Regions from separate parts of the Flavonifractor sp. DFI.6.63 genome, predicted to be linked through region 2. Evidence: predicted binding sites of a transcription regulator. Region 2 holds the regulator's gene; each other region holds the start of a gene.

What was found. The regulator HrcA, encoded in region 2, represses chaperone genes, less so after heat shock. The targets are predictions, from matches to a motif close to TGTTAGCACTCNNNNNNNNNGAGTGCTAACA.
Positions count from the first base shown of each region.
Region 1: the regulator HrcA is predicted to act here: its motif matches at 2,029-2,059, upstream of NE547_RS00085 (Hsp20/alpha crystallin family protein).
Region 3: the regulator HrcA is predicted to act here: its motif matches at 2,240-2,270, upstream of htpG (molecular chaperone HtpG).

Region 1 covers NZ_JANGBE010000001.1:8,165-18,446, reverse strand. The annotation lists gene NE547_RS00095 (U32 family peptidase) at 1-549, opposite strand, end outside; gene NE547_RS00090 (cell division protein ZapA) at 784-1,104, opposite strand; gene NE547_RS00085 (Hsp20/alpha crystallin family protein) at 1,496-1,936, opposite strand; gene NE547_RS00080 (peroxiredoxin) at 2,214-2,876, shown strand; gene NE547_RS00075 (DnaD domain protein) at 2,978-3,955, shown strand; gene NE547_RS00070 (ATP-binding protein) at 3,959-4,963, shown strand; gene NE547_RS00065 (hypothetical protein) at 5,536-6,051, opposite strand; gene NE547_RS00060 (LysR substrate-binding domain-containing protein) at 6,422-7,306, shown strand; gene NE547_RS00055 (pitrilysin family protein) at 7,384-8,631, opposite strand; gene NE547_RS00050 (AEC family transporter) at 9,167-10,096, shown strand; gene NE547_RS00045 (exodeoxyribonuclease III) at 10,148-10,282, opposite strand, start outside.
Region 2 covers NZ_JANGBE010000004.1:17,435-27,716, forward strand. The annotation lists gene NE547_RS02840 (S66 peptidase family protein) at 1-851, opposite strand, end outside; gene NE547_RS02845 (GNAT family N-acetyltransferase) at 848-1,306, opposite strand; gene hrcA (heat-inducible transcriptional repressor HrcA) at 1,532-2,584, shown strand; gene grpE (nucleotide exchange factor GrpE) at 2,598-3,149, shown strand; gene dnaK (molecular chaperone DnaK) at 3,272-5,134, shown strand; gene dnaJ (molecular chaperone DnaJ) at 5,231-6,397, shown strand; gene NE547_RS02870 (glycosyltransferase family 39 protein) at 6,454-8,379, shown strand; gene NE547_RS02875 (histidinol-phosphatase HisJ family protein) at 8,423-9,214, shown strand; gene rpiB (ribose 5-phosphate isomerase B) at 9,229-9,666, shown strand; gene NE547_RS02885 (DUF6512 family protein) at 9,734-10,249, shown strand.
Region 3 covers NZ_JANGBE010000003.1:58,982-69,263, reverse strand. The annotation lists gene NE547_RS02180 (hypothetical protein) at 1-605, shown strand, start outside; gene NE547_RS02175 (aspartate ammonia-lyase) at 648-2,075, opposite strand; gene htpG (molecular chaperone HtpG) at 2,310-4,232, shown strand; partial or broken gene NE547_RS02165 (helix-turn-helix domain-containing protein) at 4,302-4,496, opposite strand; gene NE547_RS02160 (hypothetical protein) at 4,613-4,801, shown strand; gene NE547_RS02155 (4Fe-4S binding protein) at 4,982-5,803, opposite strand; gene NE547_RS02150 (ATP-binding protein) at 5,872-6,663, opposite strand; gene rplM (50S ribosomal protein L13) at 6,887-7,318, shown strand; gene rpsI (30S ribosomal protein S9) at 7,336-7,740, shown strand; gene NE547_RS02135 (hypothetical protein) at 8,248-8,610, shown strand; gene NE547_RS18520 (helix-turn-helix domain-containing protein) at 9,201-9,410, shown strand; gene NE547_RS02130 (helix-turn-helix domain-containing protein) at 9,564-10,202, shown strand; gene NE547_RS02125 (hypothetical protein) at 10,214-10,282, shown strand, end outside.

The DNA.
Region 1 (10,282 bases), on a different contig from region 2:
GCGTCCCCCGATGACGGAGGACAGAAAGCACTGCCCCGAGTAGCACATGCACAGGGCCCCGTGGGCGAAGACCTCGATTTCGATGGGGGAGCGCTCACAGATGTAGGCGATCTGGTCCCGGGACAGCTCCCGGGCGAGCACCGCCCGCTGAAGCCCCAGATCAGCGGCCTGCTTGACGCCGTCCAGATTGTGCAGCGTCATCTGGGTGGAGGCGTGGAGGGGCAGATCGGGGGATACCTGCCGCAGCATCCGCAGCACGCCCAGATCCTGTACCAGCACCGCGTCCGCCCCGATGGCCGAGGCGTCTGCGGCGTATTTGGCGGCTTCGGGCAGCTCCCGGTCGGTGAGCAGGGTGTTCAACGTCAGATAGACCTTGGCGCCCCGCAGATGGCAATAAGAAACCGCCGCCGCAAATTCCTCCCGGGAGAAATTCTTTGCATTGCGGCGGGCGTTAAAATCCCCATATCCCAGATAGACGGCGTCCGCGCCGTTCTGCACGGCCGCGGCCACCGCCTCCATGGAACCGGCAGGAGAAAGCAGCTCTAACATAAGGACCTCCGGGGTGATCGAATTTCCGGATTTGGTAAGGCGGCGGCCGCCCCGCCGCGGAAGCGGCGGAGCCGGACGGGATTCACTCCCGTCCGGTGATAAGCTCGAATCAAAGGGGCCCCCGCGCGGCCGGTCGCGCGGGGAACAGCGCCTCCATGGAACCGGCAGGAGAAAGCAGCTCTAACATAAGGACCTCCGGGGCGATCAAATTTCCGGACCTGGTAAGGCGGCGGCCTATTTGGCCTTTTGGTTCTGAAGCTTAAAAATCTCGCGTTTGGCCTCGGAGAGCTCCAGCTTCATCTTGGTGGCCTCCTCCAGGTACTCCTTGAGCTGACGGCGCAGGTTCTCGGCGGTCTCCACTTCCTTGAAATACTCGTCGGCGATGTTTACCGCAGCCAGAACGGCGCCGTCCACCATGGAGACCTTCGCGCCGTCCAGCACCTCCTGCACCTTGGCGTCCACATGGCTGGCGACCCTCTGGACGTAACGCACATCCTCGGCGGCGACGAGGGTATACTCCTGCCCGGCAATGGTTACGGTGACGCGGTTCTTCATGGAAAGCCCTCCTGACCATACGAATCTAGTTTCATTATACTGCATACGGCGCAAAGCCGCAAGCCTGGAACATACAGGCGTCTTCCGGTGCAAGTGCTTTGGGCAAGGCGGCCGGAACGCGCCGCATCATTTGCGCGCCGGTGGAAGGGCGCATGGAAACCGGTCCTGAAGTACGAAACTGCGGACGGATGCAGCCGCCGTTCAAACAAATGCGGCAAAACCGCGGGAATCAACCGAAAAGCGGCTGCGCCCGTTCGTATTATTATAGCATAGCTGCCGTAAATTAAAAATAAAATCTTCATGAACTTTGCGGGTTTTGGTGGAAACGCTCGAAAATGTCAAAGGGCCCGGGCACGAGTTTTGCTCGCGCCCCGGCCCCGCCGGAAAGACCTTATTCGATTGCGATGCGGTTGGGCTGCTGCGCGGTCTTGACGTCCCGCTTGGGGATGTGCAGCGTCAGAACGCCGGACTCGTACTTGGCGCGGATTTCCTCCGGCTTCACATCGCCCACATAAAAACTGCGGGTGCAGACTCCGGCGTACCGTTCCTGACGGATGTATTTGCCGTCCTTGTCCGTTTTGTCCTTATCCAGGCCCTTGGCGGCGCGGATGGTCAGATAGCCGTTCTCCAGGCCCACGTTCACCTCGTCCTTCTGAAAGCCGGGCAGATCTACGGCCAGCTCGTATTCCTCCGGTCGCTCTTTCACGTCGGTCTTCATCAGGTGCTTGGCATGCTTGCCGTACAGCGCATCGCGCCCGCCCCAGAAGGCCCGGTCGAAACCGGAATCAAAGAAGTCGTCAAACAGGTTCTCACCAAAAATGCTGGGCAACATAAGTCATTCCTCCATTCGTCGTCTTACCTTATGCCCTGCGGAGGGGCCGCTCCGGTCCCTCTTTCTTGGTACGCCCTTATCATAGACCGGCGGATTAGCACTGTCAATATGAGAGTGCTAACGTTTACAAAAAAACAATATATTATGCAAAGAAAAGTCACAAATTCCGGGGAACTGCTCCGCTGGGGCCTGGAAGCGGGCTTGGCGCGCGGGCGCATCCGGCACGATGCGCCTATCTTCTGCATAAGATAGCGGTACAGAATGGAGGTTATTCCGCGTGGAGAACAACTGTATCCGCATCGGCATGAAGGCGCCCGATTTTTCCGCAGCCACCACCTTCGGGCCCATCAAGCTGTCCGACTATCAGGGCAAATGGGTCGTTCTTTTTTCTCACCCCGGCGACTTTACGCCGGTCTGCACCACCGAGTTTCTTGCCTTTTCCAAGGCGCAGCCCCAATTTGAAGCCCGCGGCGCCCAGCTGCTGGGACTGAGCATCGACAGTAACCCGTCCCATCTGGCGTGGGTCTACGCCATCTACGTGGCGACCGGCGTACAGGTACCATTTCCAATCATTGCGGACCGCACCGGCGAGATCGCGCGGCTCTACGGGATGATGGCGCCCGATGTGAGCCGTCAGGAGACCGTGCGCAATGTGTTTTTCATCGACCCGGAGCAGACCATCCGGGCCATTTTGGTCTACCCGCTGACCAACGGCCGCAGCATACCGGAGATCCTGCGGCTGCTCACCGCGCTTCAGACCACGGACCGGGAGCATGTGGTCACCCCCGCCAACTGGCAGCCGGGACAGCCGGCCCTGGTGCCGCCGCCCCGGACCTATGACGAACTGCTCTCCCGGCAGAACAACCCGCAGGCCCAGCATCTGGAGTGTGAGGACTGGTTCCTGTGCAGCCGGCAGATCCCGGGCGAGGCAAAGCAGTAGCGGAGGGCGGCAGAACGGAATGCCCGCAGATGTTTTTTGTGTACAACAACGGAAGGTTGTGATATGATAGAAACACAATACCTGCGGAGGGAGGGACGCCCGTGGCACAGGAGCTGCTGCTGCCTGGAGAGATCGTATCGATGACCGGTCCGGCGGCGGACCGGCTGCTGCGCGCCGGGAACGGAGACGCGGCGCTGCTCTACCTGTGGCTGCTGCGTCACGGGCGTTCCGCCGCACCAGACGCGGCCCGGAGGGCCCTGCGCTGGGACGGGGTGCGGCTGGACGCCGCCCTGGAGGCGCTGGCGCAGCTGGGCCTGGCGGAACAAAGCGCCCAGCCGGCTCCTCCTCCGGCGCCGCCGGAGCCGGAGGGGCCGCCGGAATACTCCGCCGCCGACATTACGCGGGAACTGGAGGACGGACGCTCCGGCTTTCCGGGCCTGGTCGCCGAGGTCCAGCGGCGGCTGGGGAAGATCCTCTCCACGGCCGGGCTCAAGAGCCTGTTTACCCTGTACGACTACCTGGGCCTGCCCCCGGAGGTCATCTGCCTGCTGGTGAGCTGGTGCGTGGAGGAATTCCAGCGCAAGTACGGGCCCGGGCGGGTGCCCAGCATGTCGCAGGTCCAGAAGGAAGGCTTCCTTTGGAAGCGGCAGGGGGCGGATACGCTGGAGGCCGCCGAGCAGCACCTGAAGCGCCTGGCGACCCTGCGTACCCGGGAAGGGGAGATCCTGCGCCTGCTGGATCAGAAGCCCCGTCCCCTGGTGGAGAAGGAACGGAAAAAGATCGCAGCCTGGACGGATATGGGCTTTGGGGACGAGGCCCTCCGCCTTGCTTACGAAAAGACGGTATACAAAAAGCAGGGCATGGACTGGGATTACATGAACGGGATCTTGTGCCTCTGGCACAAAAAGAACCTGCATACCCTGGCGGAGATCGAGGCGGGAGACCGGCCGCGGCCGGTCCGGGCGGGGGCGGCGGAACCCGGGCGCTCCGCCGCCCCAGGCGAGGCGGACGCGCGGGTACGGGAGGACCTGGAGCGGATGCGGGCCTTTATGAAAAAACAGCGTGAGGAGGGGGGATAAGCCATGGCCTACGAGGCGAGCGTTCTGCGCCGGGCCGCCCGGCGTCTGGAGGAAGCCCGGGAGGACCGGGCGCGGGAGCTGGAGCGCCGGCGGGCGGAGATCTACCGGCGCCTGCCCCGGGTGGCGGAGATCGACAGGCAGCTGCGGGGGACCATTTTGCAGATCATTTCAGCCTCCCTGCGGGAGGGCCGGGACCCGGCCCCCGCCATCGGCGTGATCCGGGACCGGAACCTGGACCTGCAGGCCGAACGCACCGCCCTGCTGACCGGTGCGGGCTATCCGGCCGACGCCCTGGACGAGCGTCCCGCCTGCCCCAAATGTAAGGATACGGGGTGGATCGGCGTGGAGATGTGCACCTGTTTGAAAACGCTCTGCGCCCAGGAGCAGATCCGGGAGCTGTCCAAGCTGCTGGAACTGGGAGAGCAGTCCTTTGACGCGTTTTCCCTGGACTACTATAATGCCCAGGCCTGGCCGGGGGAGGCCGTCTCCCCCCGGGAGAACATGGAGTTTATCTATGAGGTGTGCCTGAATTACGCCCAGAAGTTTGGAAAATTCTACTTCAAAAACCTCTTCCTGACCGGCGCCCCGGGGCTCGGGAAGACCTTTTTGTCCGCCTGTATCGCCCGCACCGTGTCGGAAAACGGCTTTTCCGTGGTCTATGATACGGCGGTGAATATTTTTGCCCGCTTTGAGGAGCAGAAATTTGCTCGGGACAAGCTGGACGCGGAGGAGGCCCGGGACGAGACCCGGCGGTATCTGGGCTGCGATCTGCTGATCCTGGACGACCTGGGCAGCGAGCTGACTACCCCCTTTGTCCAGTCCGCCCTGTATACCCTGGTCAACGCCCGCCTGATGGCGGACAAGCGGACGGTGATCTCCTCCAACCTGTCCATGGACGAGGTACGCCGCCGCTACACCGGCCAGATCGCCTCCCGGCTGGAGGGGGAATACCGGGTGCTCCCCTTCTACGGCGAGGATATCCGGCTTTTGCGCAAGCAGCGGCTGTAACGCCGTAAAAGGCCCCGGGGAACGCAGGTCCGTTCCCCGGGGCCGCTCTGTTTGCCGATCCGGTCGCATGGGGAGCGGCGGAGCGGGGGATGGGTGGCCCCCCTTGGCCGCTTGCGGTGCGCCCGGTCGGGACTTGTTCTCCTCCCGCATCTGACGGAACAATTTGAGATCGATCAGATGGCTGCGGTATTGCTTCGTCCTGCGGGCGGCATCCGACTCGCCTATCCCTGCCATTAACCCCGGCTCAATGGGCGGCATCTCGCAATTAGAGGATACGTACGGCTTCTCCGGATCGCCCCGGAGATACAGGGCCGGCGCTTCCCGGTACCGGTCACGCAGGTAGTTGGAGCAGGGTCTGCTCTCCGGCGTATCCGCTGCCAGGTAATAGCGCCGGCGCGTCAATGCGCTGAGCGTTTGGTTTCGCTCTTTATAAATAGCTTGCCTCTCGTTTCAGCGCCTCCTGCGTGGCCTGGTCCACCTGTTCAAAGGGGATGGATTCGATGCAAAATCGGCCCCCGATCTCACATAAAACTTGCTCTTTGCTCTTTTTGCCTGCAACCATGCGCTTCGCTTCACCCGCTTTTTGCCGTCTCCGTTGATTCATACCGCTCGTGTGTCGCATTGTACTCCGAATGCGTCTTCGCGGCTGCCGGCAGTGATTGGCCTGTGCCGGCAGGGCCCCACTCCGGAGGATGCTCCCCGGCGCGTCCGGAAAAGCTGGGGATATCGGATTGCTTGGTGAAGGAGATCAAATCGGCGTCTGCAAATAAATAGGTGGCGTCCCTTGTCCGCAGAACACAGCGGTATGCCCCCGTGCTTGCAGTTAAGGAAATCTGGTTTTCTCCCCCTTCGGCATATGTCCCGATTTCAAACACGCCTTGCGCTTGCGCGTACCTGCAGTAATTCCCGTTGCGGTCAAAAACCAGATACGCGCCGGCGCCTGGCGTGGTTTCCGCAGTACGGTAGGTCCCGCCGAGCGGCGGGAGGGGGGCTTTTTTCGCCGCATACTGCACTAGGTTGAACGCCAGAGAGCACGCCAGCGCAGTCACAAGGATCGGAATTCTAACGGAGGACTTGACGTTATGCATGTATACGGGCTCCTTTCGGCTGTATATCTGGGGCGTGGACTTCGGGTCACACGGATACGATAACGCAATCGTGGCCAAACTTCAAGGCGCAATTTTTCCTGTTTCGATTGAAGCCGAACATGGCCTGAAGCAAGATTTCTCTGGAGATTGCCTGTGCCTGTCTCTGTTTTTCCATTCAGCCGCCGTTTGAACGCACCGACCTGCCGGCCGGGAGCCGAATTCCCTCCCGCTCCGATCACGCACCGGCGTCCGGTTTCCGTACAGATTTTTTGAAAAAATTCATGGGGAGGATTTTTGCAATATACAACAACCAGAGGTTTTGATATAATAAAACCCAGGAAGGGGAAGCCCCGGAAAGGAGGTCCCACCCGTGAACCTGATCCAGATCAAGTATTTTTTAGAGGTGGCCGAGTGTCTGAACTTCACGGCGGCGGCGGCACGGCTGTTTGTGTCCCAGCAGTGCGTCAGCAAGCAGGTGGCCAAGCTGGAACGGGAGATCGGCGTGCGCCTGTTCGAGCGCAGCACCGCCAAGGTGGCCCTCACCGACGCGGGCAAACTGCTCCAGGGGGAATGGAGCGCCATGCTGGAGCGCTGCGATCAGGCGGTGGTCCGTGCCCGGGCGGTGCAGGACGCGGGGCGGCCCTCCATCCGCATCGGCCTTTTGGAGCTGTGCGGCGTGGTGGACTTTGTGCTGCCCCGGCTGAGCGCCTATAATGAGGCCCATCCCGGCGGGGAGCTGGAGTATGAGATCGGCGGCTTCCTGCAGGTGCAGGAGTGGCTTTTCATGGGTCAGGTGGACGCCATCGTCACCTTCAATTATGAGGTGGCACGCCTGCCCGACCGCTACCAGTTCCGCAATCTGCGGGATATGGACGTCTTTATCATCCTCTCCAGGCGCCACCCCCTGGCCCGGCGGGAGCAGGTCACCCTGTCCGACCTGAAGGGCCAGGTGATCTATGCCTTTGCGCCCAACTATTCCACCTACGCCAGCGACACGGTGCTGACCCACTGCCGCAAGCTGGGGTTTGAGCCGGAGTTCAAGTATTTCAACAGCATCAACGCCATGGAACTGGCGCTCCAGGCGGGCAAGGGAGTCAGCGTGGCATTCCGGGAGTTTTACCGCAACCAGGGCGGCGAGCTCCTGTTTTACCCCACCCCCGTGCTGGAGGGCTGGCAGCAGCCCTCAATCTCCGTGTGCTGGAGCAAGGAGAACACCCCGCGGCTGGAGGAGTTCATCCAATGCCTGGAGACCTGAAAAGCGCGCGCTGCAGCGAACAAAACCGGGCGGCATACGGCCGCCCGGTTTTTTGCAGCAGGCCTGTTTTTGACTGTTTACTGCAGCAGCGCCCGGTAGGCGTCGGCACTCCCGACCCGGCCGACTGCCGAGAGGGAGGCGTTCTGAAACTGGAACAGCTCCTGGGCCAGCCGGCGTACGTCCTCCCGGGTGACCGCGTCGTAGCGGGCGATGACCTCGTCTTCGTCCAGTACCCGGCCCACCAGCAGCGCCCCCCGGCCCAAACTGCTCATGCGGGACTGGGTGGACTCCAGCCCCATGAGCACATTGGCCTTGGACTGCTCCCGGGCGCGGGAGAGCTCATCCTCCGTGACCCCATGCTCGGCAAAGTCCCGAATGACGGAGAAGACCGTCTCCAGCGCCGCTCCCTCCGTCTCCCGGCCCAAGGCGGTATAGACCCCGAAATAGCCGGTATCGTCATGGCAGGTGCCATAGGAGTAGATGGAGTAGCACAGTCCGCGCTGTTCCCGGACCTGCTGGAACAGACGGGAGGACATGCCGCCCCCCAGGATGGAGGAGAGCAGCTGGAGGGTAAAGCGCCGCTCGTCGGCAAAGGGCAGGCCGGGGAAGGCCAGGGTCAGGTGGTTTTGCTCGATGGCCTTGCGTTTGACCGTGACGGCAGGGGTGTAGCGCCCCGGCGGGGAGGGGGGAAGGGGCCTGGCCTCCATGGCGGAAAAGCGGGCGCGCAGGGAGTCCACGTCGGCCTGGGCAAAGCTGCCCGCCAACGCCACCACGATCCGCTCCGGGCCATAGTGGGCGGCCTTGTAGTCCCGCAGCCAGGCTCCGCTCATTTTCTCCAGGGTGGCCTTGCGGCCCAGGATGGGACGGGCCAGAGGGGTGCCCTGAAAGACCGCCGCCGCCAGCCGCTCGGCGCACAGATCCTCGGGGTTGTCCTCGTACATGCCGATCTCCTCCAGGATGACGCCCCGCTCGGTGGCAACGTCGGCCTCGTCGAACCGGGAGGAGAAGAACATATCGCACAGGATATCGGCGGCCTGGGCGAGGTGGGTATCCAGCACCCGGGCGTAAAAGCAGGTGCACTCTTTGGTGGTAAAGGCGTTGATCTGTCCGCCCACCGCGTCCATTTCCCCGGCCAGCTTCTCGGCGGTGCGGTGCTGGGTGCCCTTGAACAGCATATGCTCAATAAAATGGGCGGCGCCGTTGGCGCCGCTTCGCTCGTGACGGGAGCCGGTGCCCACCCAGATGCCCAGAGCGGCCGAGCGCACATAGGGCACCCGCTCGGTCAGGATGCGCACCCCGTTGGGAAGGGGGATCGTTTCGTACATGAAAAGACCTCTTGTAATTGAATTTAGGACCCGCGCAGGGCGATCAGCAGTAAAACCACCGCCGTGCAGAGCAGGACAAGGGCCAGATAACCCAGGACTTTTGTTTTTGTCATCACGCCTCGCTCCTTCTGGTTCAAATGGGGTCGTGCTGCGGTTCCGGCGCGGCCGTCCCGCAGGGGGCGGACCGGACGTGCCGGGCAAGGGGCACGCGGCGGCGTCCGCGGTTGAAGCCTGCAGGGCGGGAGCAGACCGTGCCGCTCAAGCGGTATCATAACCGTATCGCAGCTATTATACCATATCCGCAGGCGCTTGTCAGCCGGGAAATTCCGCATGACGCCCCGAGTCCGCCCAGCGGGCACAGCGGCGGAGCGGTCCGCGCCGCACCAAACGGATCGCCAGCCCAGGCCGTACGCCGTCCCAGCGCAAGGCGCGCATGGCTCTTTGGCTTTACAGGAGAGGCGAAACTTGCTATACTGATCCTCAGCGAAATCGTCGTTTCTGCGCGAACGAACGGAAGGATAAGGTCGGATCGCAAATGCGGGAGAATCTGTTTTTGGTGGCCTCTCAGGTGGGGACGCTGTTTTTGATGATGGCGGTGGGGTTTGTGCTGGCCAGGCTGGGCAAGCTGACCCGGGACAATCTGCCGCGGATGACCTTTTTGCTGCTCTATGTCGTTATCCCCTGTCTCATCGTGAACACGCTGCAGACGGAATGCAGCCCGGAAGTGCTGCGCTCCATGGGGGCGGCGGCGCTGGTGACGGCGGGGCTGTACGCCGTCTACTGCCTGCTGATCCTGCCCTTTTTCCGCCGTCAGCCGCCGGACACCCGCGCGCCCCTTCAGTTCGGCGTGGTCTACGGAAACGTGGGGTTTATGGGCATACCGCTGATCCGGGCCGTGCTGGGTACGCCCGGGATGCTCTACGTGACGGTGATTTTTATCGTCTTTAATGCCTACAACTGGAGCCATGGCATCCTGCTGATGGGGGGAAGGCGCCGCTTCTCCCTGAAGCGCGCCGTCCTCAACCCCGGAATCCTGGCTACCGCCGTGGGCCTGCCCCTGTTCCTGCTGGGGATACGCCTCCCGCCCGTCGTGGGCAGCGCGGTGAGTTTCCTCGGAGACATGAACACCCCTCTGGCCATGATCGTCATCGGGGCGCAGATGGCCTTTGCCGATCTGGGGGCCACCTTCCGGGACCGGCGGCTTTATCTGGCCGCCTTCCTCAAGCTCGCCGCCATGCCGGCCCTGACCCTGCTGGTGCTGTACCCCCTGGGGCTGGACCCGGTGCTCTATTCCGCTCTAATCATTCTGGCCGCCACGCCCACCGGCGGTACCGCCTCCATGTTTGCCCAGCAGTTTGAACGGGATGCGGTCGCCGGAGCCCAGGTCGTCACCCTCACCACCCTGTTCTCCATCCTCACCTTGCCCGCCTTCGTCCTGCTGGCGAAACTGGCGGGCGGGGCCTGAGCGCAGATCGCAGCACCGCCCCCTCCGGATCAGGCCGGAGGGGGCGGTGTTTTATCCGTTCAGAATCAATTCCACCGGGCAGTGGTCGCTGCCGTACACGTCCGCGTGGATCACGCTGTCCCCGACCCGGGGGGTCAGGGCGTTGGAGACGATGAAATAGTCGATGCGCCACCCTGCGTTGTTCTC
Region 2 (10,282 bases):
TAGTAGGCCTCGTCCTGGGGCTTGCCGAACAGAATTCCGCTGACCGCGTCCAGGACCCCCTGGGCCGCCAGATTGCGCAGGGCCCAGGTAACGAAGGTGGGCGAGGGCTTATCCTCGCTGGTCTCCAGAAACAAAAGCGCGCCCCTCCATCGTTCCGGCGCGGGCCAGACCGGCGTACCGGCCGCCATCATGAACACGTCGATACAGCCGCCCAACAGAGGACCGCGCACCGTACCGCGCCCCTGAAGCAGCTCGTAGCCGTGCACGTCCGGCCGCAGGATCTTCCGCCGGTCCATATTCTCCTCCGCCCAGGGCACAAAGGTATCGCTCCAGAGGGGGCTGGGCTTGATCTGGTAACCCGCCGTATCCCCAAAAAGCACATCCCGCACCGCTTGGGCGGTATAATCGAACATGGCCCCGTACTCCCCGAATTCGCACAGGACGGAAGGACCGTAAAAGGAGGTCACGCCTGCCTTAAGCATCATAAAATGGTTGATGGTGGTATCGGAATAGCCCATAAAAATCTTGGGATGGGCGGAAATCACCGCATAGTCGATATAAGGCAGCAGCCGGATGGTATCGTCCCCGCCGATGGCGGAGAAAATAGCGGCGATGGAGTCATCCCGAAAGGCGTCCATCAGGTCCCGGGCCCGCAGCTCCGGATGCGCGTGGACAAAGGCCGCACCCTTCAGCGCGTGGGGCATGGGACGCACGCGCAGGCCGAAGTCCTCTTCCAGCCGCCGCTTTGCAATCAAATACCGGTGGAGCAGCTCCGCCTCCCCCAGGCCGCCCCAGGACAGGCTGACCACCGCCACCGTATCCCCGGCCTTCAGCCGCACGGGCCGCTTCATAATTCCAGCTCCATCCGGACGTCGGAGAGCTGGAACCACTTGTCCGAATACTCCACGTATTGAAAGCCGAAGTCCTCATAGAGCCTGAGCGCGTCCTTGAGCTTATGGTTGGAGGTGAGCACCATCCGGCGCTGCCCCGCGTCCCGGGCGGCCTGGATGACCGCTTCCATCAGCGCGCGGCCGACGCCTTTTCCGCGGAATTCCTCCCGCACCCCAAGCTTGAGGGCCTCGCACACGCCCTCCCCCTGGAGTTCCAGCATCACCATACCCACAATCTGCTCCCCCCACCGGGCCAGCAGCACCCGTCCGCCGTCCGCCAGGAAGCGCTCCGGCGCGGCCAGCATCTCCAGGTCCACCGGCTCCAGCAGGTCGTGCTCCAGCAGCCAGGGCAGGGAGATCTCTTCCAGCTCGTGTTGATAGCGGGGATCATAGTCGATGATCGCAAAGGCATCCACGTCGGTCAGCCCTCCTTTATTCTTCGTTTAGCATACCATAGGTTCCCCCGTGCCGTCAATCTCTCCTGCTTTCGCATTCCCGCGACTCAGGTGCGTTTTCCCGGCCCGCCCGCCCCGTTCATATTTAATTTACATCCGGCCTATTGACTTTTCGGGGGGACGGTGGTACATTATCTTTAGCACTCAGAGATGTTGAGTGCTAAAATCATACGGGAGGCGGCGCAAATGGATTTGACGGAACGAAAAAAGCGGATCCTGCGCGCCATCATCGAAAGCTACATCGAGACGGCGGAACCGGTGGGTTCCAAGGCCGTCGCCGCAAATATCGGCATAGAGGTCTCCTCTGCCACCATCCGCAACGAGATGGCCGACCTGGAGTCCATGGGGCTTTTGGAAAAACCCCATACCTCCGCCGGGCGTGTGCCCTCTCCCCTGGGGTACCGGCTGTACGTCAACGAGCTGATGGAAGAACATAAGCTCTCCATCCAGGAGACGCAGCGCATCAACCAGGCCCTGCGCATGAAGATGCGGGAGCTGGACCGGGTGCTCACCGAGGCGGGCCGCGTGGTGTCCCAGTTGACCAATTATCCCGCTTTCGCCCTCTCCTCCGGCTCCGGCCGGGTGACCATCCGCCGCTTTGACCTGCTGATGGTGGAGCGCAATGCCTTTATCATCGTGGTGATGACCGATACGAATATCGTGCGCAACCGGCTCATGCGCCTGCCCTCGGACTTGACCGAGGCCCAATTGCAGATGCTCAATACCCTTTTGAATACGACCTTCACGGGCCTGTCCCTGGAGGAGATCACCCCGGAGCTGATGCGGGTGGCCCAGCATGCCGCCGGCGAGGCTTACGGCCTGATCAGTCTGGTGGTCTCCTTTGCCATTGAGGTGCTGGAGGCGCTGGAACAGCGCACCGTACACACCTCGGGCATCACCCATCTGCTGGAGCTGCCGGAGTACCGCAGTCTGGACCGGGCCCAGCCGCTGATGAGCTACCTGTCCGACGAAAACGACCCCGCCCACTTCCCCATTCCCAAGGACAACCCCATGGATATCCTGATCGGCCCGGAAAACGTAGCCGACGCGCTGAAGGATTCCAGCGTGGTGGTGGCCAGCTATGACATTGGGGACGGCATGCGGGGCGTTATCGGCGTGGTGGGCCCCACCCGTATGGATTACGCCAAGATCACCGCCCGGCTTTCCTATCTGGCGGAAGGGCTCTCCCGGCTGTTCGGCCGGGGGGAGCTGCCCGGCGGCACAGACGATAAGAAATAGGAGATGACCTCTTATGCGCGAGAAGAACGAAATGCCCAAGGACGAATTGGAGCAGGAGCCGCCTGCGCCGGAAACGCCCGGAGCCGCCGCGCCGGATGCCGGAACGGACGTCCCCGATCCCCTGCTGGAGGAGCTGGAGACCCTGAAAAACAGTCTGGCCGATCAGGAGGATAAATTTCTCCGCCTGGCCGCCGAGTACGATAATTACCGCCGCCGCAGCCAGAAGGAAAAGGAATCCGCCTGGGCGGACTCCAAGGCGGAGACGGCCGCGGCTTTTCTGCCGGTATACGATAATCTGGAGCGGGCGCTCAAGCAGGAGACCAGCGACGAGGCCTACAAGAAGGGCGTGGAGATGACCATGGCCCAGCTGCGGGAAGTCCTCTCCAAGCTGGGTATCGAGGAGATCCCCGCCCTGGGCGAGGCCTTCGACCCCAATCTTCACAACGCCGTGATGCATGTGGAGGACGAGGCAGCCGGAGAAAATACCATCGTGGACGTGTTCCAGGCGGGCTTCCGCTCCGGCGACAAGGTCATCCGCTTTGCCATGGTGAAGGTCGCCAACTAGCCCGAAGCGCGGAGCAGCCGCCCGTCGCGGAGGGCGCGCAGCAGGACGCCCAAGCGCCCCGTCCGCGCCCCGGATTTCTTTTGTTAAAACAAAACCCTGATAAATATTGGAGGAACGGAATTATGTCTAAAATCATCGGTATCGATCTCGGTACGACCAACTCCTGCGTCGCCGTCATGGAGGGCGGCGAGGCCGTTGTCATCCCCAACGCGGAGGGCAACCGCACCACCCCGTCCGTGGTGGCCTTCTCCAAGGACGGCGAGCGTATGGTGGGTCAGGTGGCAAAGCGCCAGGCCATCACCAACCCCGACCGGACCATCTCTTCCATCAAGCGTGAGATGGGCTCCAACTACAAGGTGACCATCGACGGCAAGAATTATACGCCCCAGGAGATCTCCGCCATGGTGCTGGGCAAGCTCAAGGCGGACGCCGAGGCCTATCTGGGCCAGAGCGTCACGGAAGCCGTCATCACCGTGCCCGCCTACTTTACCGACGCCCAGCGCCAGGCCACCAAGGACGCCGGACGCATCGCGGGCCTGGATGTCAAGCGTATCATCAACGAGCCCACCGCCGCAGCCCTGGCTTACGGCGTGGACAAGGACTCCGACCAGAAGATCATGGTCTACGACCTGGGCGGCGGCACCTTCGACGTGTCTGTGCTGGAGGTCGGCGACGGCGTGATCGAGGTGCTGGCCACCGCGGGCAACAACCGCCTGGGCGGCGACGACTTTGACAAGTGCGTCATGGATTGGATGGCCGCCGAGTTTAAGAAGGACACCGGCATCGACCTGAGCGGCGACAAGGTGGCCATGCAGCGCCTGAAGGAGGCCGCCGAGAAGGCCAAGATCGAGCTTTCCGGCGTCACCTCCACCAATATCAATCTGCCTTATATCACCGCCGACGCCACCGGGCCCAAGCACCTGGACCTGACCCTGACCCGGGCCAAGTTCGACCAGCTGACCGCCCATCTGGTGGAGGCGACCGCCGGCCCTGTCAAGCAGGCGATGAGCGACGCCGGCCTCTCCTCGGGCGAGCTGGCCAAGGTCCTGCTGGTGGGCGGCTCCAGCCGTATCCCCGCGGTTCAGGACATGGTCAAGAAGCTCACCGGCAAAGAGGGCTTCAAGGGCATCAACCCCGACGAGTGCGTGGCCATCGGCGCGGCCCTGCAGGGCGGCGTTCTGGTGGGCGACGTGAAGGGCCTGCTGCTGCTGGACGTTACCCCCCTGTCCCTGGGCATCGAGACCATGGGCGGCGTGATGACCAAGCTCATCGAGCGCAACACCACCATCCCGGCCAAAAAGAGCCAGGTGTTCACGACCGCCGCCGACAACCAGACCTCCGTTGAGGTCCACGTGCTCCAGGGCGAGCGTGAGATGGCCCAGTACAACAAGACCCTGGGCCGCTTCAACCTGGACGGCATCGCCCCCGCCCGCCGCGGCGTGCCTCAGATCGAGGTCACCTTCGACATCGACGCCAACGGCATCGTCAACGTATCCGCCAAGGATCTGGGCACCGGCAAGGAGCAGCACATCACCATCACCTCCTCCACCAACATGTCCAAGGAGGACATTGACAAGGCCGTCAAGGAGGCCGAGCAGTTTGCCGCCGAGGACGCCAAGAAGAAGGAAGAGATCGACGTCCGCAATCAGGCCGACCAGGTGATCTACCAGACCGAAAAGGCTCTGGAGGACGCCAAGGACAAGATCGACGCCGGCGACAAGGCCACGGTGGAGGCTGCGCTGACCAAGCTGAAGGACGCCATGAAGGGCACCGACGTGGAGGCGATCAAGGCCGCCACTGAGGAGGCCAGCAAGGCTTTCTATCCCATCGCGGAAAAGATGTACCAGCAGGCCAATCCTCAGGGCGGCCAGGCAGGCCCTGACATGGGCGGCGCCAATTTTGCCGGCGGCGCTCCGGGCGGCAGCAATACCGACCCCAATGTGGTGGACGCCGACTACGAGGTCGTGGACGACGACAATAAGTAACGAATCCGAAAAGCGGCGGGGCGGAGATCGCCCCCCTACCAAAACGTAGGGCGGGGGCTTGCCCCCGCCGCTTTCCGCGTAAAGAGGTGAACACCAATGCCTGAACAAAAAAGAGACTATTACGAGGTCCTCGGCGTGTCCAAGGGCGCCACGGACGACGAGATCAAGAAGGCCTACCGGAAGCTGGCCAAACAGTACCACCCGGACCTGAACCCCGGCGATAAGGCCGCCGAGGCCAAGTTCAAAGAGGTCAACGAGGCCTACGAGATCCTCTCCGACAAGGAGAAACGCGCCAAGTACGACCAGTTCGGCCATGCGGGGGTGGACCCCAACTTCGGCGCGGGCGGCGGCTTCGGCGGCGGCTTTACCGGCGCGGATTTCGGGGACTTCGACCTGGGCGATCTGTTCGGCTCCTTCTTCGGCGGCGGCTTCGGCGGCGGCAGCGGCTCGGGCCGCGCCCGCAGCGGCCCCATGAAGGGCGACAACCTGCGCTCCTCGGTGACGATTTCCTTTGAGGAGGCCGCGTTCGGCTGCGAGAAGGAGATCGTCCTGAACCGCACCGAGTCCTGCGACGCCTGCAGGGGCAGCGGCTGTGAGCCGGGTACCACCGCAGAGATCTGCCCCGACTGCCGCGGCGCCGGCACCGTGCGCATTCAGCGGGGCGGGGGGGCCTTTACCTTCGCCACCACCGCCACCTGCCCCAAGTGCGGCGGCACGGGCAAGCTCATCCACTCTCCCTGCAAATCCTGCGGCGGCAGCGGGAGTGTGCGGCGGCAGCGGAAGATCACCGTCAACATCCCCGCGGGCATCGATAACGGCCAGGCGGTCTCCCTGCGCGGCCAGGGCGGCGCGGGCAAAAACGGCGGTCCGGCGGGCGACCTGCTCATCGGCGTCACCGTGCGTCCCCATCCCCTGTTCAAGCGGGACGGCACCTCAGTCTATCTGGACCAGCCGGTCTCCTTCCTCCAGGCCACCTTGGGCGCAGAGCTGGAGCTGCCCACCATCGACGGCAAGGTCAAGTGGAGCCTGCCCGCGGGCACGCAGCCCGGCGCTACCTTCCGTCTGCGGGGCAAGGGGATCCCCAGCGTCAACGGCCGGGGCCGGGGCGACCAGTACGTCACTGTGAACGTTACGGTTCCCACCGGTCTGACCCATGAGCAGAAGGAGGCGCTGCAGGCCTATGGCCAGGCCATGGGCGAGATTCCCGCCGCTGCCGAGGACGGTCTGAAAGGTTTTTTTGACAAGAAGAAGAAAAAGAAATAAAATAGGGGACGGATGCTGATCCGTCCCCTATTTCAGCTGTTTCGGAGGTGTCGGCCATGGGCCCCATCCGCTTTATCGTATATCTGTTCCCGGTCCTGACCATCGCGGCGCTGTTCTATTTCTTCGTCTGGTACTGGCAGGCCACCCGCACGCCGCTGGCCGCTCCTGGTTCCAGCGGGTCCGTACCCAGGCGCCGCTTCACCTTTGCAGGCAAATGCCACCCTATGGCGCGCCGGGATGCGCTGCCCCTGCTTGTGATCACGGCGCTTTATGCATTGACCGCTTTCGCTCAGCTGGGCTCCATGAAAGCGCCTCAGTCCGCCCTGGATCTGGGCGGCACGGAAAGCCATACCATCGTTCTGCCTCAGGAGGTCTATGTAGCGAACCTCTGGTATTTTCCAAACCTGGGCACCGGAGAATACAATCTGGAGATCTCCGCCGATGGAGCGCATTGGTCCACCCTCTGGTCCCGAACTGATGAAAGCGGCAGCGTCACCTCCTACTACTGGGCCGACGCCGCCGGATATGAACCCAGCTACGCCATGTCCCAGAACTACAATCAGCTCTTTAAATGGATTGAACTGGCCCCGGAAAATCCCCAGTACGTCCGGTATCTGCGCCTCACGGGGCGCTCCGACAAGGGTCTGCTGGAGCTGGGGGAGCTGGCCCTCTTCGACCACAACGGAACACGGGTCTCCACAAACGACTCCGCCGAGCCGCTTCTGGATGAGCAGGACACGGTCCCAGACGCGATCTCCTGGTTCAATTCAGCCTATTTCGACGAGATCTACCACCCCCGCACTGCGTTGGAGCACATCGAAGGGGTGTCCCCCTACGAGATCTCTCACCCGCCGCTGGGGAAGCTGATCCTCGGTCTTGGCATCCGCCTGTTTGGGATGACGCCCTTCGGCTGGCGCTTCATGGGCACCCTGTTCGGCGTGGCCATGCTGCCGCTGCTGTATGTGTTTCTGAAAAACCTGTTCGGCAGGACGGCGGTGGCCGCCTGCGGCACCGTGCTGCTGGCTGCCGACTTTATGCACCTGACCCAGACCCGCATCGGCACCATCGACACTTACGGGGTGTTCTTCATCCTGCTGATGTACTATTTTCTATACCGCTATCTCACCCTGCCCGCCGGCGCCCCCTTTCGGAAGTGTGCTCTGCCGCTGTTCCTCTCCGGCTTGTTCTGGGGGATCGGCGCAGCCTCCAAGTGGACGGTGATCTACGGCTGTGTGGGACTGGCGCTGCTGTACTTCATCGGACTGTACCAGAAGCTGCGGGATTGGCCCCGGGAAGAGCGTCACACCCGTACCGCCTGGACGTTCCGGCTTCTGGCCTTCTCGGCGCTGTGCTTTGCCCTGATCCCGGCCGTCATCTATGTGCTCTCCTATTACCCCTACGCCCAAGCCAAGGGGGACACCAGTCTGAGCGGCTGGCTGGGCGTGATGTGGGAGAATCAGAAGTATATGTTCTCTTACCATAAGGGCGTGGTGGACACACACCCCTATTCCTCCCGCTGGTATCAGTGGATCTTGGACATCCGTCCCATCCTCTACTATCTGGACTCCTCCCTGCCCGGCTACACCACCCGGTTCGGGGCCTTCCTCAACCCGGTGGTCTGCTGGGGCGGCCTGCTGGCCATGATCGCCGTCGCCGTGCGCATGGTCCAGCGCCGCTGCGGCAAGGCCCTCTTCATCCTGGTGGGCTATCTGTCCCAGCTGGCCCCCTGGTTCCTGATCGGGCGCATCACCTTCGCTTATCATTATTTCCCCTCTGTGATCTTCCTGATCCTGGCGCTGTGTTATGTGTTCCACGACCTGGCGGAACGGGAGGACGCCGTCCGCTGGAAACCTGCCGTCTATGCCCTGACCGGCGGCGCCGCGGTCCTCTATGCCATGTTCTATCCCGTACTGGTGGGCATTACGGTACCCACATGGTATACCACCTGCTTCCTGCGCTGGTTCCCTTCCTGGCCCTTCTGAGGCTTTGGGGCCTCGCTCACTTTTTTCTGGAGGTTTCTCACCCATGCTTCTTACGGATTATCATACGCACAGCGTCCTCTCTCCGGACGGAAACGTGCCCCTGGCCCGGATGGCGGATGCCGCCGTGGCGGCGGGTCTGGGAGAGCTTTGCATCACCGATCACTGCGACCTGATGGACCAGGACGGCGGGCGCGTGTACGGCTACAACTGGCCTGCCGCAGTATCCCAGTTCCGCGAGACCGTCCCCATGTTCCAGGGCCGGTTGAACCTCAGGCTTGGTCTGGAATTTGGCGTTCCCCATGTGGACCGTACGGCCGCAGAGCAGATCCTTTCCCTGCCGGAGCTGGACTTTGTCATCGGTTCCGTCCACAACCTAAGCCCCGCGCGCGGCGGGCGCGATTTCTATTTTGTTGATTATCCGGACGCGGACGCCTGCTATGCCGCCCTGGACGACTATTTTGCCTCCATGTCCGTTCTGGCCTGCACCGATCTGTACGATGTGCTGGGGCATATCATCTACCCGCTGCGGTACATGCACACCCCAGTCTCTCTGGAGCGTTACCGGGAGACGATCCGCACGATCCTGCGCAAGGTGGCGGAGGGCGGCCGCGGCATTGAGATAAACACCTACCGCGGCCGGACCATTGCCGACTGGCGGCCCATTCTGGAGCTCTACCGGGACTGCGGCGGCGAGATCGTCACCGTAGGCTCGGACGCACACCTGCCGGAGCACGTGGGGCTGGGGATATCGGAGGCCTGCGCGCTGCTGCAGCAGACCGGCTTCCGCTATCTTGCCACCTATGAAAAACGCAAGCCGGAACTGCACCGGCTGTAAGGAGGATATGAAACATGAAAATTGCAATGGGCAGCGACCACGGCGGCTTTGCGCTCAAGCAGCATCTCAAGACCTATCTGGAGAACAAGGGCTGTCTGGTGGAAGACTGCGGGACGGATTCCACACAGAGCTGCGATTACCCCGACTTCGGCCGTTTGGCGGCGGAGGCCGTGGCCTCCGGCCGGTGTGAGCGGGGCATCGTCATCTGCACCACCGGTATCGGCATCTCCATTTCCGCCAACAAGGTCCGCGGCATCCGCTGCGCGCTGTGCTCCGAACCGCTCTCCGCCGAGATGACCCGGCGGCACAACGACGCCAACATGCTGGCCCTGGGCGGCGGCATGATCGGCCCCAATATGGCCGAGCGCATCGTGGATGTGTTCCTCTCCACCGCATTCGAGGGCGGCCGCCATCAGCGCCGCGTGGATAAGGTAATGTCCATCGAGGGATAATTTCCCCGGTCTATTCCCGGGCAGACAGGCATACCCTCCAAATGAGAAGAAATGAGGGGGTATCGTCATGTCCCGTCTGTCCAAATCTGCGCTGCTGCTGTTTGTGGTCGCTACGCTGGCCGGAGCCTGTCTCCACTTTGTCTACGCGCTGTTTCCAAACGCCGTCACCGCCTGCTTTTCTCCCGTGCAGGAGAGCCTGTGGGAACACCTGAAGCTGCTGTATTGGCCCTATCTGGCCGCCAGCCTTCTGCTGGCCCGGAACGAGGGCTGGGATACCCTGCGCGTCCGCGCCCTTACGCTGCTGCTGTGCTGTGCTGCGGCGTTGGCCGCAGGTTGGCTGTATCATATCATTTTGGGCGGTGAAGCGCTGTTTTTTGACGTGGCGCTGTATGTGCTGACCATGGCGGCGGCGTTCCTGCTGCCTGGCCTGCTCCGGCAGTTTCCGCTCGCCCGGCGAGGACTTTGGCTGCTGCTGGCCGTTGCCCTGGGCGCCGCCATTCTGCTGTTTACGTTCCTGCCGCCATCCGGTCCGCTCTTCCTTGACCTCACCGCCGTCAATACCTGGCATACGCTCCCCTGCTGAATCGAAAAAAGGAATGGTTGTCGTTCCGAAAAT
Region 3 (10,282 bases), on a different contig from region 2:
TCCTGGTGCTGGGGGACGAAAACGGACAGGTATCCCCCCATTTTATTGAGTTTGCGGAGACTTCCGAGCCCGCCTGGCTGGACCCGGAGCAGCCGCTGAGCATGGGCTTTTGGTCCGACGGCGGACTCGCCCCCGGGGGGCGCTGGTATCAGCTCTATGACGCCCGCATCGACGCCGACGGGCTTTCCTTCTCATTTATCCCCAACGGGGACAGTGCGGAGCGCTTCCAGAGTTTTTTCCCCGCCTGCACCACCATCCCCTGCTTCGACACCCAATACGACCCGGCTGACCGCGCGTTCACCCTGCGGCTTTACAACACCAGTCTGGCCAGCGGCGGGATCGGTCAGGAGGATCTGGACTGGGCCGGGACGGGCGCATACGACGGTCTCTACCCCTACGCCTTCCCGGAGGGCGGCCTGGGCCGGGACAGCCACTTCCTCCGGGAGGTAAGCATCCGGCAGGACGGGGAAGACGCGGTGGTCACCGCCAAGCTGACGGAGCGGGCCTGGCGCTTTACGGTCAGAAGCTCCAACCTGGGGGGCGACGCCATCCCCTCCTTCCGGCTGGTCTTCCGGGAGTACGACTGGGAACAGGATGAACGCTGACGGCGGGCGGCCATACGCCGCCCGCCGTCAGCCTGCTGAAGTTCACCGTGCCAGCAGCTCTTTGGCCGAGATCCCGGGTTCAGTCATGGAATAGGGGTCCAGGATCTTGTCCAGGGACGCCTCGTCCAGCAGCCCTTCCTCCAAAATGAGCCGACGCACCGGGGCGCCGGTCTCGATGGCCCGCTTGGCCATCTCGGCCGCCTTCTCATAGCCCACATGGGGGCAGAGGGCGGTGATGATGCCAACGCTGTGCTCCACCATATCCCGGCAGCGCTCCCGGTTGGCGGTGATCCCGACGATGCAGTGATCCACCAGGGTATGTACCGCGTAGGTAAGGGTCTCCACGCTCTGGATGAGATTATAGAAGATGATGGGCTCAAAGGCGTTGAGCTCCAGCTGTCCCGCCTCGGCCGCCATGGTCACCGTCATGTCGTTGCCGATGATGTTGAAGGCCACCTGATTGACCACCTCCGGGATGACCGGGTTGACCTTGCCCGGCATGATGGAGGAACCGTTCTGCCGGGGCGGCAGGTTGATCTCCCCAAAGCCGCACCGGGGTCCGGAGGACATGAGCCGCAGGTCGTTGGACATCTTGGACAGGTTGACGGCGCAGGTCTTCACCGCGCCGGAGACCGCCACAAATTCATCCAGATTCTGGGTGGCATCGATCAGATTGAAGGCCTGCACCAGGCTCAGCCCGGTGACCTTGGACAGATTGGGCACGATGCGGCGCAGATACTGCTCGTCGGCGTTGATGCCGGTGCCGATGGCGGTGCCGCCCATGTTCAGGCAGCGCATCTCGTCCTTGGCCCGCTCGAAGCGGGCGATATCCCGGCGCACCGCCTCGCTGTAGGCCCGGAATTCCTGACCCAGGCGGATGGGCACCGCGTCCTGCATCTGGGTGCGGCCCATCTTGATGACGCCGTCGAACTCCTCCGCCTTTTCCACCAGGGCCTGGTACAGCCGCTCCAGCTGGATCTGGGCCCGCACCAGCAGCTTGAGCACCGCCAGCTTGCCCGCGGAGGGGAACACGTCGTTGGTGGACTGGCCGTAATTCACGTGGTCGTTGGGGTTGACTAGGCGGTAGTCCCCCTTCTCGCCCCCCAGCAATTCGATGGCCCGGTTGGCGATGACCTCGTTGGCGTTCATATTCAGGCTGGTACCTGCTCCGCCCTGGATCGGGTCCACGATGAACGCCTCGTGGAGCTTGCCCGCGGCGATCTCCTCACAGGCGGCCACGATGGCGTCGGCCACCCGCTTCTCCAGAAGGCCGATCTCGTAATTGGTGATGGCCGAAGCCTTCTTGATCTCCGCGATGGAGTTGATGAGCTCCGGATGCATGGCCAGGCCGGTGATGGGAAAGTTCTCCGCCGCCCGCAGGGACTGCACCCCGTAATAGACGTCTTTGGGAACGGCCCGCTCCCCCACGGAATCGTGCTCGGAGCGGTAAAGCTGCTGCTTATCGGACATGGATCGGCACCTCTTTGCAAGTTTTCTTTCATATTACAGCTGCATTGTACCACTGCCGCCCCTATTATGCAAGCGCTCGTGCAAGAATTTTTGCACGTACGCCCGCTGTTTGTAAACTTTCCATGAATACCTCTTGAAAATAAGGGCACGAAGGATTATCATAGCGTTAGCACTCAAAACTTCGGAGTGCTAACGCTATGTTATTACAAATGAGTTCATATAGGAGGCATCCACATGGCAAAGAAGCAGTTCAAGGCGGAGTCCAAGCGTCTGTTGGATCTGATGATCAACTCCATCTACACCCACAAGGAGATCTTCCTCCGTGAGATCATCTCCAACGCCAGCGACGCCATCGACAAGCTGACCTACAAGGCCCTGTCCGAGGGCGGCACGGCGCTGGACCGGAGCGCGCTTCAGATCACCCTCATCCCCGACGAGGCCGCGCGCACCCTCACCGTCCGCGACAACGGCGTGGGCATGACGAAGGAGGAATTGGAGCAGAACCTGGGTACCATCGCCAAAAGCGGCTCCCTCCAGTTCAAGAAGGACATGGCCCAGGCCGAGGGCATCCCCGAGAGCGACACCGACATCATCGGCCAGTTCGGCGTGGGCTTCTACTCCGCCTTTATGGTGGCCGACACCGTCACCGTCACCTCCCGGGCCTGGGGCAGCGGCGAGGCGTGGCGCTGGGAGTCCTCCGGCGCGGACGGGTACACCCTGACGAGCTGCGAAAAGGCCGACGTGGGCACCGAGATCGTCATGAAGCTCAAGCCCGACGCCGACGAGGAGGACTATTCCCAGTATCTGAAGACGTACACGCTGGAGCGTCTGGTCAAGAAGTACTCCGACTATATCCACTATCCCATTAAAATGGAGGTGGAGCACTCCCACGAAAAGCCCCGCCCCGCGGACGCAGGGGAGGACTACAAGCCGGAATACGAGACCGTGCGGGAGTGGGAGACCCTCAACTCCATGGTGCCCCTGTGGCAGCGCCCCAAGAGCGAGGTCAAGACCGAGGAGTACAACGACTTTTATAAGGAGAAGTACGGCGACTGGGAGGACCCCCTGAGCGTGATCCACGTCTCCGCCGAGGGGACCGTGGAGTATAAGGCCATGCTCTATCTTCCCGCCCACGCGCCCTTCGACTTCCACTCCCGGGAGTACCAGAAGGGCCTGCAGCTCTACTCCTCCGGCGTGCTCATCATGGACAAGTGCGCCGACCTGCTGCCGGAGCATTTCCGCTTCGTCAAGGGCGTGGTGGATTCCCAGGACTTTTCCCTGAACATCTCCCGGGAGATGCTTCAGCACACCCGCCAGCTCAAGGTCATCGCCGCCAACCTGGAAAAGAAGATCAAGGGCGAGCTGCTGCGCCTGCAGAAGGACGAGCGGGAGAAGTACGAGACGTTCTGGAAGGCCTTCGGCACACAGATCAAGGTGGGCGTGGTCAGCGACTACGGCGCCCACAAGGAGCTTTTGCAGGATCTGCTGCTCTTCTGGTCCTCCAAGGAGGGCAAGCTGGTCTCCCTGGCCGAGTATCAGGCGCGGATGGCCGAAGGGCAGGAGTTTATCTACTACGCCTGCGGCGAGGACGTCCGCAAGCTGGAGAAGCTGCCCCAGGCCGAGCGCATCCGGGACAAGGGATACGAGATCCTCTACCTCACCGAGGAGCCCGACCAGTTCGTGGTGGACGCGCTGGGCGCGATGGGCGGCAAGAGCTTCAAGTCGGTGGACTCTGACGACGCCCTGCCCGAGAGCGACGAGGAGAAGGCCGAGATCGAGAAGAAGTCCCAGGAGAACAAGGATGTGCTGGACTTCGTGAAGCAGACCCTCGGGGACAGGATCAAGGAAGCCCGGGTATCCAAACTGCTCAAATCCGGCGCGGTGTGCATGACCGCCGACGGCCCCATCACCCTGGAAATGGAGAAGTACTTCCAGAAGGTGGATCCGGAAAACGCCCGAAATATGAAGGCCCAGCGGGTGCTGGAGCTCAACCCGGATTCCGGGGCGTTCGCCGCCCTGCGCGACGCGGTGGAGACCGACCCGGACAAGGCCAAGCAGTATGCCGAGCTGCTCTATCACCAGGCCCTGCTCATCGCCGGGCTGCCCCTGGAGGATCCCGCCGGATACACCGAGCTGGTGTGCGCACTGATGAAATAAGAACCCGGAGGCCCGCACCATATGGCGCGGGCCTCCGGGTTCTTCGGGCTCCTCTTCCTCTACGACCTCAAGGATATCCTCGATGCCGCAATCCAGGGCAGTAATGATCTCACCAAGGGTCGCACTGTCATAGCGAACCACCCAATTTTTATAATAGTGGTCAATTGTCTGATACTTAATCCCCGACATCTTTGCCAGCGCATATCGGGAGATCCTGCGTTCATCCAAGTAGCGGTTCAGCTTCAGGCGGACTGTTTTCGCCATTGCAATCACCTCTTATTGGTATATATCTTACAATGGCTATTTTGCTATTGGCAATCTTCCGCTTAATGGATATAGTTAAACAGGCATATACCTATATATAGGTACGCGGTAATCGTATGGTCAATTACAAACATTTATATTCCGGCCTGTTCAACGCCATCACCGATGCGCTGGAGCTGCTGGCAGCCGGAGACGTGATCGCCATGCGCAATACCCTCCAGGACGCCCAGCGGCATACCGAGCAATGCTATCCGGAGGACGACGCAGCCCCCTCCAAAGGCCTGCTTACGTCCGGCCGAACCTAGACGCAAGCCTGCCGGAACGCCGGGCCCCGCCCCGCCTTTCGGCGCCACCCCCATAAAACACTCAAAGCAGGGGGCGGCAGCCCCCTGCTTTGGCTCAGCTTGTCGAAAAAGCTCCCGCAGAGCGCCTGGCAGCCTTCCCCGCAAGGGGCGGCGCCGCCGCAGCCGCGCGGGCGTCTTCCGCTACAGGAAAACGCTGTTTTCTGCGGGTTTGGAAAAATTCTGCTCCAGCATGGCCACATGGGACCGAAAGGCCGCGTCGTCAAAGTATTTGGCTCCGCGGGTGCAGCGGCGCACGCAGGCCTGGCACTTGATGCAGGTCCCCGTGACCTGCGTGACGTCGGCCGGGTTAATGGCCCCCATGGGACAGACCCGGGCACAGACCCCGCAGCCGCAGCACCGGCCCGGATCGGTCTGTGGCTTGGCCTTGAGAAACTTGGCCGGCTGGCCGTCCGTCCCCCTGGGCACGTAGTAGGCAGCGGCGGCGTCCCCGGGCACGGCCGCCGGGGCGGGGGGCGCCGCCAGGGCGCGCACCCGCTCCGCCACACATCGGGCAAAGGCGTCCGCCTGCCGCAGGTCGTCCCCATCCGGCCGGCCGGCCGCCAGACGGTCGGTAAAGGCATGGCGGCCGACAAAGGCGGCGGCGGCCACGGTGTGGAACCCGTCCGTCTCCAGCGTGACGCACAGCTCCGCCAGGGCGTTGTCAAAGCTGCGGTTGCCGAAGGTGACCACGCCCACCGCCAGCGCGCCGCCGCCCTGCAGCTTCGTCTGCACATCGGGCAGGATCTTGTTGGGCAGCTTGCCCGCATAAGTGGGCAGCCCGACGACCACCAGATCTCCTGCGCGGAACCGCCGCGGCTGCGCGCGGGCGTTCTGCGGCGTGAGATCCACCATGCGGCAGCTTTGCCCCAGTCCGTCCGCCAGTCCCGCTGCAAGGCGCTCCACCACCCTGCGGGTATTGCCGGTGGCGCTCCAGTACACGCCCCACACCTGCTTGCATTCCATGAAAACCGCCTCCCTTTTTTCCGCGGGCGTCCCGCGCCGCGGCATAAAACAAAATCGGGCCGCGCCGGCTAAGGGGCCGCCCCGCGCCAAGCCTCCCCGTCCGCAGGGTCCTCCGGCAGCGGCACCCGGCGGTGCTCCACCGGGCCCCACTCGGGCAGCGGCAGGTTCTGCATCGCGCCGAAGACCCGGTTTTTCAGGCCCGGATAGCGCCCGTCCAGCGCCCGGATCAGCTCCTTGATCTCCTGCCGCTTGGTGTTCCCGTCCGCCGGGCAGGGGTTGAAGACCACCGGCAGGCGGCCGCGCTTTGCCGCGTTGCGCAGCATTCCCTCCCCGCAGTAGAGCAGGGGCCGGATCTGAGTGATGCCGGTGCGGTCCAGATAGGTCACCGGCTGAAAACAGGACAGCCGTCCCTCATAGATCAGGGAAAGGAAGAAGGTCTCCACCGCATCGTCGAAGTGGTGGCCCAGGGCGATCTTCCGGATGCCCCGCTCGGCCAGCGCGTTGTGGAGGGCGCCCCGGCGCATTTTGGCGCACATGGAGCAGGGATTTTTCTCCTTCCGGAGATCAAAAATGATGTGATGGATCTCGGAGGGAAGCAGGGTGAAGGGCACGTCCAGCGTCCGGCACAGCTGCGCCACACCGGTGAAGTCCATCCCCTCTCCCCCGTCCACACGGCCCATGTCCAGGGTGAAGGCCTCCACCGTGAAGGGCTTGGGATAAAACGCCCGCAGTTTGGCCAGCGCCACCAGCAGCGTCAGGGAATCCTTCCCGCCGGACACCCCTACGGCCACCCGGTCCCCGGCCTGGATCATGTCGTAATCCTCCACACAGCGGCGGACATAGCTCAGGATCTTGTTCATAGGCACCTCAAAATTCAAAAATTGAAAGAGAGCATTCAAGCGTATCGATGAGAAAAACAGCGATTTCAAGAGATTTTATCTTTCTAAATTAAAAATTCCGAAAAGAAGGTTGACACCCCGGAACTACCGTATTATAATACAAAACGCTCCAATCGTCCAGATTGGGGCGACTATTGTGTTTAAGCAATTTTTGAAGATAGAAAGCGAAATTGGAGGTTTCACCATGTCCACTTTTATGGCCAACAAGGGGAACATCGTCCGCAAGTGGTATATCCTCGACGCGGCGGGCAAGCCCCTGGGCAAGACTGCCGCCGCTGCGGCCACCCTGCTGCGCGGCAAGCATAAGCCTGAGTACACCCCCCATGCCGACTGCGGCGACTTTGTCGTCATCGTCAACGCCGAGAAGGCCGTTCTGACCGGCAAGAAGCTGGAGCAGAAGTATTACCGCACCCACTCCGGCTGGGTGGGCGGCCTGAAGGAGACCAAGTACCGCCTGCTGATGCAGCAGAAGCCCGAGCTGGCCATGCGCGTGGCCGTCCGCGGCATGATGCCCCGTAACATCGTCACCAAGGATTCTCTGACCCGCCTGCATATTTACCGCGGCGCCGAGCATCCCCACACCGCCCAGAAGCCCGAAGCCTGGGCCGCCAACTAAGCAGGAGGTAGGAACTGATGTATAAGAGCAAGAAGCCTTATCTGTACGGCACCGGCCGCCGCAAGTCCTCCGTGGCCCGGGTGCATCTCTTCCCCAACGGGACCGGCGCCATCACCATTAACGGCCGCGACATCGACGATTACTTCGGCCTGGAGACCCTGAAGCTCATCGTCCGCCAGCCCCTGGTCACCACCGAGCTGCTGGGCAAGGTGGATATCGCCGCCACCGTCACCGGCGGCGGCGTCACCGGCCAGGCCGGCGCCATCCGCCACGGTGTGGCCCGCGCCCTGCTGGAGGTCAATCCTGAGTACCGCGCCGCCCTCAAGGCCGCCGGCTACCTGACCCGCGATCCGCGCATGAAGGAGCGCAAGAAATACGGCCTGAAAGCTGCGCGGCGTGCGCCCCAGTTCTCCAAGCGTTAAAATGTTGCATTTTACCCCGGAAAACTACGGTTTTCCGGGGTTTTCCTTTTAATTAGTTCTGTTTACGGTTTTTGGTATGAAGAATTCCCCTTTGAAATGAGACGCAATATATAGTGGTTTAGACGAACTTTAGACACAATATTTGGGGTTACTTTGAGGTTATTTGTGCGTTTGAGGTTACATTTGAGGTTACAGGTTGTCCCATATAATGGACTATTTTGTGGCCGGCTTCATTCATAAATTGCGGCATAATCATTCTTTTGGGTATGAACTAAATAGCCTAACGCAAGAAGATGGTGACTCATTCCAGTTTGGTAATGGCAGCGTATAACGGTGAGTGGGACGGCACCAGAAATACCATCCCAATCGCAAAGATGTGTGTGGTACCCGTTTACAACATCTTTGGTTTTCTACTGGATATTTGATTTGAAGGTGTGAGCGCAGCTAAAGACTATTGAGGGTTCAAATTGCCTGTGTTATACTAAGTTATAAGTTAATAAGTTACGAATGATGGACTACAAAGGAAAGGTGATTTTAATGTCCGAAAACGGGACCAAGCGTATTCGCCGCACACCCGAAGAACGCATTGCCGAAATCGATGCTAAAATTGGAGCAGTCAATCAGAGCATAGAGGAGCTTGAAGCAAAGAAGCATGCGGCGGCTGCCTCTTTTGACGAAAAAATTGCTGCTGCCCAGGAGCGGATTAAGGGGTTAGAGGCGAAAAAGCAGGAAATCCTTTCGCCGAAACCGCCTCGCAAGCCTCGTAAAACGAAAAAGCAGAAGATTCAGGAGATCTTAAAGGAAGCGCAAAAAAGCGGAATGAAGCCGGAGGAAATTGCTGAGCGGTTGGGTGTCTCTCTCTCCGAATAATAAAAAACGTCGGGCACTGTGTCATTGTACTAAGCCGATAAAATTCCATGCACATATGAGGAATCACGGAGATTTTTGAATAGTGGAAAAGGCAAATGTAGGCATCAATAGTTTTTGAGTAAAGAGGCAATAGTCAGATGAATCACCGAAAAGATTTGCACCTGTCTTTTCCCATTGGGAAGAACTCGGGATCTTGTGGCAAAGCGGAAGCAATGGAGGAATTCTGGTCACGGTGTTCCGAACAAAGACCTGAAATCATTGTTATTGATCCCACGAGAGAAGAAGCAGGAATGTTGGATGCGCTCAAAATGGACACACAGTCATCACATTTCTCAACTATACACTCTTGCCCCAAAATGAAGCATGACAACGATAATTGAAGAATAGCTGAGAAACCAAGCCTCCGCATCTGATTTAGATTTCATCATATGGGACCAAGAAAGTAGCATAAAAGAGCAACAGGCTACTCCCAGGATTAAGCCAGATAGCTCGAAATCAAAGAGTAGCTTCTTTTGGGGGGCGAAATCACCCTGCGCTTTTCTCCATTTATTATAGGAGGGTTTTCCCAAGATAAATGGAGGTGAGATGGTTTGGAATTATATACAAGGAGTCAGGCTGCCGCAATGCTCGGTATCACCGTTCGAAAACTTGATGAAATTCGGGCGCAGCGTCTAATCGGCTACTATCAAAGCTGTCGAGGAGGCAAGGTACAGTTCTCGGAGGCTCATTTAGAAAAGTATTTACAGCGTATTGAAAAGTCACCAAGGCCCGCAAAAACATCGGTTAAGCGGGGTACATGATTGGAGTTAAGGATTCCGCAACAAGGCCAGAGAATCTCACCGCTGAATTCTCTGGCCTTGTTTTATTTATATCATATATAGGATTGACATTACGACCAGCTGGCCGTATAATATCGTCAATACGGCCAGCTGGTCGTAAAGGAGGAACTTTTTATGGGATACAATGACTATTTGAAAGAATACGGATTTTTATTTCATGTGGAAACAGAGGAAATGCCCGGGATAGGACCTCTCGAAACTCTTCTGGCTCCTGGCGAGGAGTTACAGAAGCAGCGCGAAGCTCTTGGTATGACACAGCAGCAAGTTGCTGATAAGGCTGGAATCAACATCCGCCAGTACCAAAGATTCGAGAGCGGTGAACGCAGCTTCTACAGTACAACATTACGGATTGGTCTTAATATTTGCTATGTTCTAAAAATCGATCCCTTCTACTACTGCACAATTCAGTCGCACAAGCAAGCAACTGATGTGAGCATGGTTTTCGACGAGGACTGCGGTGGACATGTCCAGGCTAATAGTTGCCAAAAGTACGTGCTCTATACAACCGATGCAGAGGGGAATTGCAAGGACATCATAACTGTTGAATATGGTACCAGTATAGCCGATGTTTATGATAAACTCGCCGATGCCATCCGTGAAGAAATGTCTGAAGAACTTGGGCTCGATAAGCGCGACATCAATGTGTATCCGTGCGAAAAAATGGAAGAGGATAAATATGCTATCGCTGGTGCGCCTGCTATTTATTCTGGCCTTGAGCCACCCCACGCAGATTTTACTGTGATTCGGACATAAGGCGATTGCTCATGAGAAAAATATATGCCTTGTTTTACACTTTTGAAGAGATGGAAGACCTGTTACGGCGCTGCTGCTTT